2 linked regions of the Methylosarcina fibrata AML-C10 genome follow. The protein of the gene in region 1 interacts with the protein of each later gene in a pairwise test. Links are inferred from orthologs where the notes say so. Each region holds a gene or a part of one and is shown on either strand. Other genes may lie near its edges.

Region 1 (3,315 bases):
CAAAATCTTTTTGGCCAAATTGATTTTGGCCGCCAGATAATCCGATCCGCCTCGGTCGGGATGTATTTTTTGCATCAATCTTCGGTGAGCGGCAAGGATTTCCTGCTCGGAGGCGCCGGCTTTGAGCCCCAGGACTTCATAGGCCTCGGCAATCGTCATGCCGTCCTTTACGCCGGGAGGGCGCTGATAGCCCCGTTTGCGCTGATTGGCGGCCGTCCACTCCAGCCACAACCGGTGCAATTGGGGGGCGTATTGGAGAAGAACCGGGAGCAGCCTGAACAGGGTGGCCATGACGACCCCTGCGAGAGCAGCGAGCCAGCCCAGCCATCCGGCGAAAGCGGAATACAGAAAGGCGAGCAATGCCATGATCAGCAGCAGGGATTTGAAGTGGCGAGCCAGAACCGCCGGCGACGTTTTCAAAAAGGTCCGCAAACCATAAAATGCGACGACGAGCAGAAAAAGAATCAAAACGATACGGATCAATGCTTACTCCGGTATTATACATGTCCAGAACGCTCTTCACATGGTACTAGGATAAATAATACCTTAGAATAGGGCGTCCTCCGCTAACCAACCCATGTTTTACTCGATATGAAAAATGTTCTCGTCCCTGTTTTGGGTTTTGCCGCCGCCAGCGGTACCGGGAAGACCACGTTGCTGGAGCAACTCATTCCCATGTTGAGACAACGGGGATTGAAGGTCGGTTTAATCAAACACAGCCATCACAGCTTTGACATCGACCATCCGGGAAAAGACAGCTTCCGCTTGCGTGCAGCCGGAGCGTCTCCGGTGATGCTGATATCGCGGAAGAGGCGCGCCATCATAACCGAATTTGCCGCTCAAGACGAACCCCGGCTGGACGACCAGCTCAAGGCGTTCGACCAGACCGGCCTGGACCTTATTCTGGTGGAAGGATTCAAGTCGGAACCGATTCCCAAAATCGAGCTGCACAGAGAAGCTCTGAATCGGCCGATGCTTTATCCCGAAGATCCCCATATCTTCGCGGTTGCCAGCGACAGTCCTTTAGCCTTGCCGGGCCGTCTGGTCCGGCTGGACATCAATCAGCCGAGGCTGATCGCCGAATTCGTTTTGAACTGGAGCGCGAGCCGTCAATGAAGGATCGTTGCAGCCTGGAACCGAACCCGCTTCTGTCCGTCGAGGAAGCGAGAGAGAACATAGTCGCCGCGGTCGAGTCCGTGGCGGGACGGGAAAAAACCTCTTTGAACGAGGCGCTCGGGCGCATCCTTTCGCAAACCGTTTATTCGCCGATCGACATTCCCTGCGACAGGAACTCGGCGATGGACGGCTATGCCTTCAGCAGCCGCGACATCATGCCGGGGCAGCCTTTCAGCTTGCGCCTGGCCGGCAGCTCGTGGGCGGGCCGGCCGTTCGACGGTCAATTGCAGGCAGGCGAATGCATCCGGATCTTTACCGGAGCCGTGGTGCCGCCGGCGGCCGATTCCGTCGTCATGCAGGAAGCGGTGGCCGCCGAAGACCAAAACATTCTTTTTCCGGCCGATACCGCAGCCCGTCAAAACATCCGGGAGGCGGGCGAGGACGTTGAGCAGGGCGGCCTGCTGGTGACCGAAGGCAAAAAACTGACGCCCATGGACATCGCTTTACTGGCGGCCGCCGGTATTGTCGAGGTTGACGTGAAGCGGCGCCTGCGCATCGCTTATTTTTCGACCGGGGACGAGTTGACCGCGCTCGGTCGTCCTCTGGAACCCGGCAAGATTTACGACAGCAACCGTTACGGACTGGGCGGATTATTGAAGGATCCTGCATACAGCATCGCCGATCTGGGCCGCATCCCCGACAACAGAGAGCGACTTGCCGCCTGCCTGCTTGAAGCGGCAAGAAATTTCGACGTCCTCATTACGACGGGCGGCGTTTCGGTGGGAGAAGCCGATTACATGAAGGAGTTGCTGGCCGAACTCGGCCGGGTCCATTTGTGGAAAGTCGCGATCAAGCCCGGAAAACCCCTGGCGTTCGGCATGATCGACCGATGCTGTTATTTCGGCTTGCCGGGCAACCCGGTTTCCGTATTCGTCACCTTCCATCAACTGGTCGAGCCGGCGTTGAGACGGCTTTCGGGTACGCATCCGGGCCAGCGTTTGCGGATCAAGGCGGTTTGCACTTCCAGGCTGAAAAAAGCGCCTGGCAGGCAGGAGTTCCAGCGCGGCATTCTTGCCCAGAATGCGGACGGCGATTATTTTGTGTCGGCGGCGGGCGGCCAGGGCTCTCACCGGTTGGAACCGATGAGCCGAAGCCAGTGTTACATCGTGCTGCCGGCCGATTGCCGGGGAGTGCAGCCCGGCGAAACGGTTCTGGTCGAGCCGTTCGGTCTGTTTCTGTAAGGCCGGCGGTTTTTGATCCGGCGACAGAAAAATTCGCCGATGGCTTTTAGAGAAATAAAGCCGTTTTTATCCCGGCAGCCTGTGTATAACTTTGTGGATAAGGTCTAGACAACTTGTTCAGAATCGGCCATTGGCTTCTTCTTCGGTCGATCGGTATAAAAAATCTTATATTATAATCAATGAGATAATTCTAATTGGCTGATGAATTCCACAGCGCATGGCGAATAAACAAGGCTTGGCCGCTTCAATTAATTCTGTGCATAATCATGTTGCGCTAAGCTTATGATTATGATGTCGATCACGCTGGGCCGAATCCCCGGTATTTATTTACATTATTTCCCGGACTCTTCATGTTGCTATTCATCGCTGCCAGTCTCGCTTTAAGTTTTATTGTGCAAACGGAGAGTCCTTTGCGGGACATTCTGGCTTCGCCCGTTTTTATTTATATCGGTTTGTCGGGAGCCGTGCTCGCGATTGTCGGCATGATGCTAAAAAGAGGAGCGCAGCGGCTCTGGTACGAATTCTTTTTCATCAGCAGTCTTATCACCTGGTACGCTTATTGGCAGCCCATTTTCGGGCGGGACTCTCCGATGTTCTTTTTCTTCCCGATTTTTTTTGCCGGCATGACCGTTTTCGTTTCGCTGGTTTTCATCAATCAACGCGACAAGCTCGATCAGGACACGTTGCATCGGATGCGCCTGTTATCCGGGCAGGCCGGATTGCAGCCCTGGATTCTGATGATTTGCGTTTTGGCCAGTCTGGAACTGCAGGACCATTATCTGGTTTATCCGATTCTGACGACGATATTGCTGCTGAGATTCAGTTTGTCGAGTTGCTGCGAGGCGCTTTAGCGGGACGGCAGGCCGGGCGTGAAGAGGGTATTGCCGTTAAGTCAAGGAGTTCCGCAGCCAGGACAAGTTTATCCCGGGCCTATCGAGGTGCGCAGCGCATCCGGCGG
Region 2 (3,074 bases), 4.0 Mb from region 1 along the record:
TGTACGCCGAAGAACTCGGACTGATCGGCAAAATCGATCGTCTGGTGCTGAAAAAAGCGGTTCAGAAGCTGGTCGAGTTAAAAAGGAGCGGCAAGGATTATAAATTGACGGTCAATCTGTCCGGGCGATTGCTGAACGAGGCCTCTCTGTTCGACGACATTACGCGCTTACTGGATGTGCCCGAAGTCGCGCCGGAAAAAATCATCTTCGAGATTTCCGAAACCGATGTGGTGTCCAATTTTGCCGCCGCCGAGGCGTTGATCATGCAGATCAAGGCCTTGGGCTGTGTTCTCGCGCTCGACGATTTCGGGGTCGGTTTTTCTTCGTTTTATTATTTGAAACACTTTCCGGTCGATTACGTGAAAATCGACGGTTCGTTCATCCGGAAAATCAACAAGACGGAAGATGATAAACTATTCGTCAAAGCCTTGTCCGGGGTCGCCCATGCATTCGGCAAAAAAACGGTGGCCAAATTCGTCGAAAACAGCCAGATTCTGGAAGTGCTGAAGGAGCTCAAGATCGACTATGCGCAAGGGGATTGCATGGGCAAGCCCGAGCCTTATATTTGAAGGAATAGGTCGGGGGCGAGTTTTTCCAGGTCAATTTTCGGCGGCAAAATCGATCATCTGTTTGAGTGTTTGATTCATCTGTTCCGAAAAACGGTTCAGTTCCTCGTTGTCCGTGTCGGTCGGCAGCAAATGCGTCCGTACGACGGTTTTATCCCCTTTTCGGTACATGACTACATTGCACGGCATGTGCCGGATGGCTTCGGGTGATAGGGTCAGGATCGTTCGGGCATGGGTCAGATTACAGAACTGAATCGTGTCGTAGTCCGGGAAGTCTTTGGCGCCTCGTTCGCGGATGACTTTGCCGACCCGGCTGTGTCCGGTGACGCGGAAATTGTTTTCGCTGATGGCTATTTCCAGTTCGGCCAAGACATCGTCGTAGGGTTTTTGAGTGGCCACCTGATAATATGGGATAAATTCACCGGGTTGGGTGGCGCACCCGGAAACGATCATTAGAAACGAGCAGATTGCGATGATGTTGACCATGTCGATGTTTACCGATTACGAACTACCAAGAGTACCATGACGACGGATCAAACTGAAGCGACGGGAGTCATTCTGGCGGGCGGCCGCGCCCGGCGCATGGATCATCGGGACAAGGGGCTGATCCTTTACCGGGGCCGTCCGATGGTTTCGTATGCCGTGGAGGCTTTGTCCGGGGTCGCCCGGCAGACGCTCATCAACGCCAATCGCAATCTTGATCATTACCGTCAATTCGGCCTGCCCGTCGTTACCGATGCGACCGACAGCTTTGACGGACCTCTGGCCGGCATTTTAGCCGCGATGAGGCAGGCCGATTCCGACGTGCTGCTGGTCGTGCCCTGCGACTCGCCGTTGATTCTGCCCGGCCATCTGCGCCGATTGATGGCGGCGCTGGTGGAGAATCGTGCCGAGGCCGCCGTGGCTTGCGATGGAGAACGATGGCATCCGGTTTTTCTGGCGCTCAGGACCTCTCTGGCCGGCAGTTTGCAGCGCTATCTGGACAACGGCCAACGGAAGATCGGCGGCTGGCTGGAGCAATTGCATACGGTTCCGGTGGATTTCAGCAAGACGCCCGAGCTGTTCGTGAACGTCAATACGCCGGCCGAACTAACCGAGCTGGAGAGCAGGGCGGGAAACGGTCATGCGCAGTAGCCGCCGCATGACCGCCGTGCAGGCGCCGATCATACCGGTCGTCGGCGAATGGACGCGCAATACGCCCGGCGCGCTTTCGCTGGGGCAAGGCATGGTGTCGTATCCTCCGCCGCCGGCCGCGCTTCAGGCCGTTCGGGAATTTGGCGAAAAACCGGAGCATTTTCTGTACGGACCTGCGAGCGGCTCACCGTTTCTGCTCGAAATGATCGGGAACAAGTTGCAGACGGACAACGGCATCGATACCGCCGGAGGCTACCGGGTGATGGTGACCGCGGGCTCCAACATGGCGTTTCTCAGCAGCATTCTGGCCATTGCCGATCCCGGCGATGAAATCATCTTGCCGCTGCCTTACTATTTCAATCACGAGATGGCCATACGGATGGCGAACTGCGAGCCGGTTTTTGTGCCGACCGGCGGCGACTATCAACTGGATCTCGACGCCTTGGCAACCGCGATAAACGAAAAAACCCGGGCCGTGGTCACCGTTTCCCCGAACAATCCCAGCGGCGCGGTCTATCCCGAAGCCGCTTTGAGAGCGGTCAATGCGCTTTGCCGCGAACACGGCATTTACCATGTCAGCGACGAAGCCTACGAATATTTTACTTATGACGGTGCGGCGCATTTTTCTCCGGGATCGATTCCGGGAGCCGAGGCTTCTACCATTTCGTTGTATTCCCTGTCCAAAGCCTATGGCTTTGCCGGGTGGCGTATCGGTTACGCGGTCTATCCCGAACACCTGCATTCGGCTTTTCTCAAGATACAGGACACCAATCTGATCTGTGCGCCCGGGATTGCGCAGCATGCGGCGGCGGGCGCCTTGTCCGCGGGCTCTGCGTACTGCAAACGGCAGCTTCGGCCATTGGCCGAGGTGCGCAGCCATGTCATCGGACGTCTGGAACCGCATGCCGACCTTTGCGATTTTACCGTCACCCAGGGCGCCTTTTATTTTCTTTTGCAACTTCACACCGAAAAAAACGATCTGGCGGTCGTGGAGTCGTTAATCCGCGATTTTAAAATCGCCACGATTCCAGGATCCGCCTTCGGCCTTAAGGACGGCTGCTACCTGAGGCTGTCTTACGGAATGCTGAATCCGGCCCTGGTCGATGAAGCGATGGATCGGTTAATTAGGGGAATCCGCCGGCTGGTTTGACCTGAAGCCGAAAAAAGTCGATTTATCGATGTTGACGGTCTTGCGGCTGGCGCCGGTTCAGAGTTTGATCGAGGCGGGCGGCCAGGCTTTCCACGCCTTTCAAGATCAATTGTTTTTCTCCTCCCTTGACTTCGGCAACGTAATTGCCGACCCATTCGGCCTTATCGGTCTCGATGAGATGGGCCATCAGATAGAAAAACAGAAAGCTGGGTTTATGCAGGCGG

Evidence for each region.
Region 2: the proteins of moeA (region 1) and mobA interact in binary tests that used the Escherichia coli proteins (3 or more experiments, as listed by UniProt). The link is inferred for Methylosarcina fibrata AML-C10 from one-to-one orthologs.

What each region holds. Positions count from the first base shown.
Region 1 is NZ_KB889965.1:4,119,612-4,122,926, forward strand. What follows is about bases 242-3,234. They hold moeA (molybdopterin molybdotransferase MoeA), read left to right. Parts: upstream 242-1,112; coding sequence 1,113-2,357; downstream 2,358-3,234. Other genes in these bases: A3OW_RS0119390 (DnaJ domain-containing protein), read right to left, coding at 242-483; mobB (molybdopterin-guanine dinucleotide biosynthesis protein B), read left to right, coding at 592-1,116; A3OW_RS0119405 (hypothetical protein), read left to right, coding at 2,708-3,208. Also shown: more of A3OW_RS0119390, read right to left, coding at 1-241. UniProt on the Escherichia coli protein: Catalyzes the insertion of molybdate into adenylated molybdopterin with the concomitant release of AMP.
Region 2 is NZ_KB889965.1:165,363-168,436, forward strand. What follows is about bases 143-2,894. They hold mobA (molybdenum cofactor guanylyltransferase MobA), read left to right. Parts: upstream 143-1,088; coding sequence 1,089-1,700; downstream 1,701-2,894. Other genes in these bases: A3OW_RS0100765 (bifunctional diguanylate cyclase/phosphodiesterase), read left to right, coding at 143-569; A3OW_RS0100770 (DUF302 domain-containing protein), read right to left, coding at 600-1,052; A3OW_RS0100780 (pyridoxal phosphate-dependent aminotransferase), read left to right, coding at 1,690-2,850; A3OW_RS0100785 (DUF2380 domain-containing protein), read right to left, coding at 2,873-2,894. In the rest of the region: more of A3OW_RS0100765, read left to right, coding at 1-142; more of A3OW_RS0100785, read right to left, coding at 2,895-3,074. UniProt on the Escherichia coli protein: Transfers a GMP moiety from GTP to Mo-molybdopterin (Mo-MPT) cofactor (Moco or molybdenum cofactor) to form Mo-molybdopterin guanine dinucleotide (Mo-MGD) cofactor.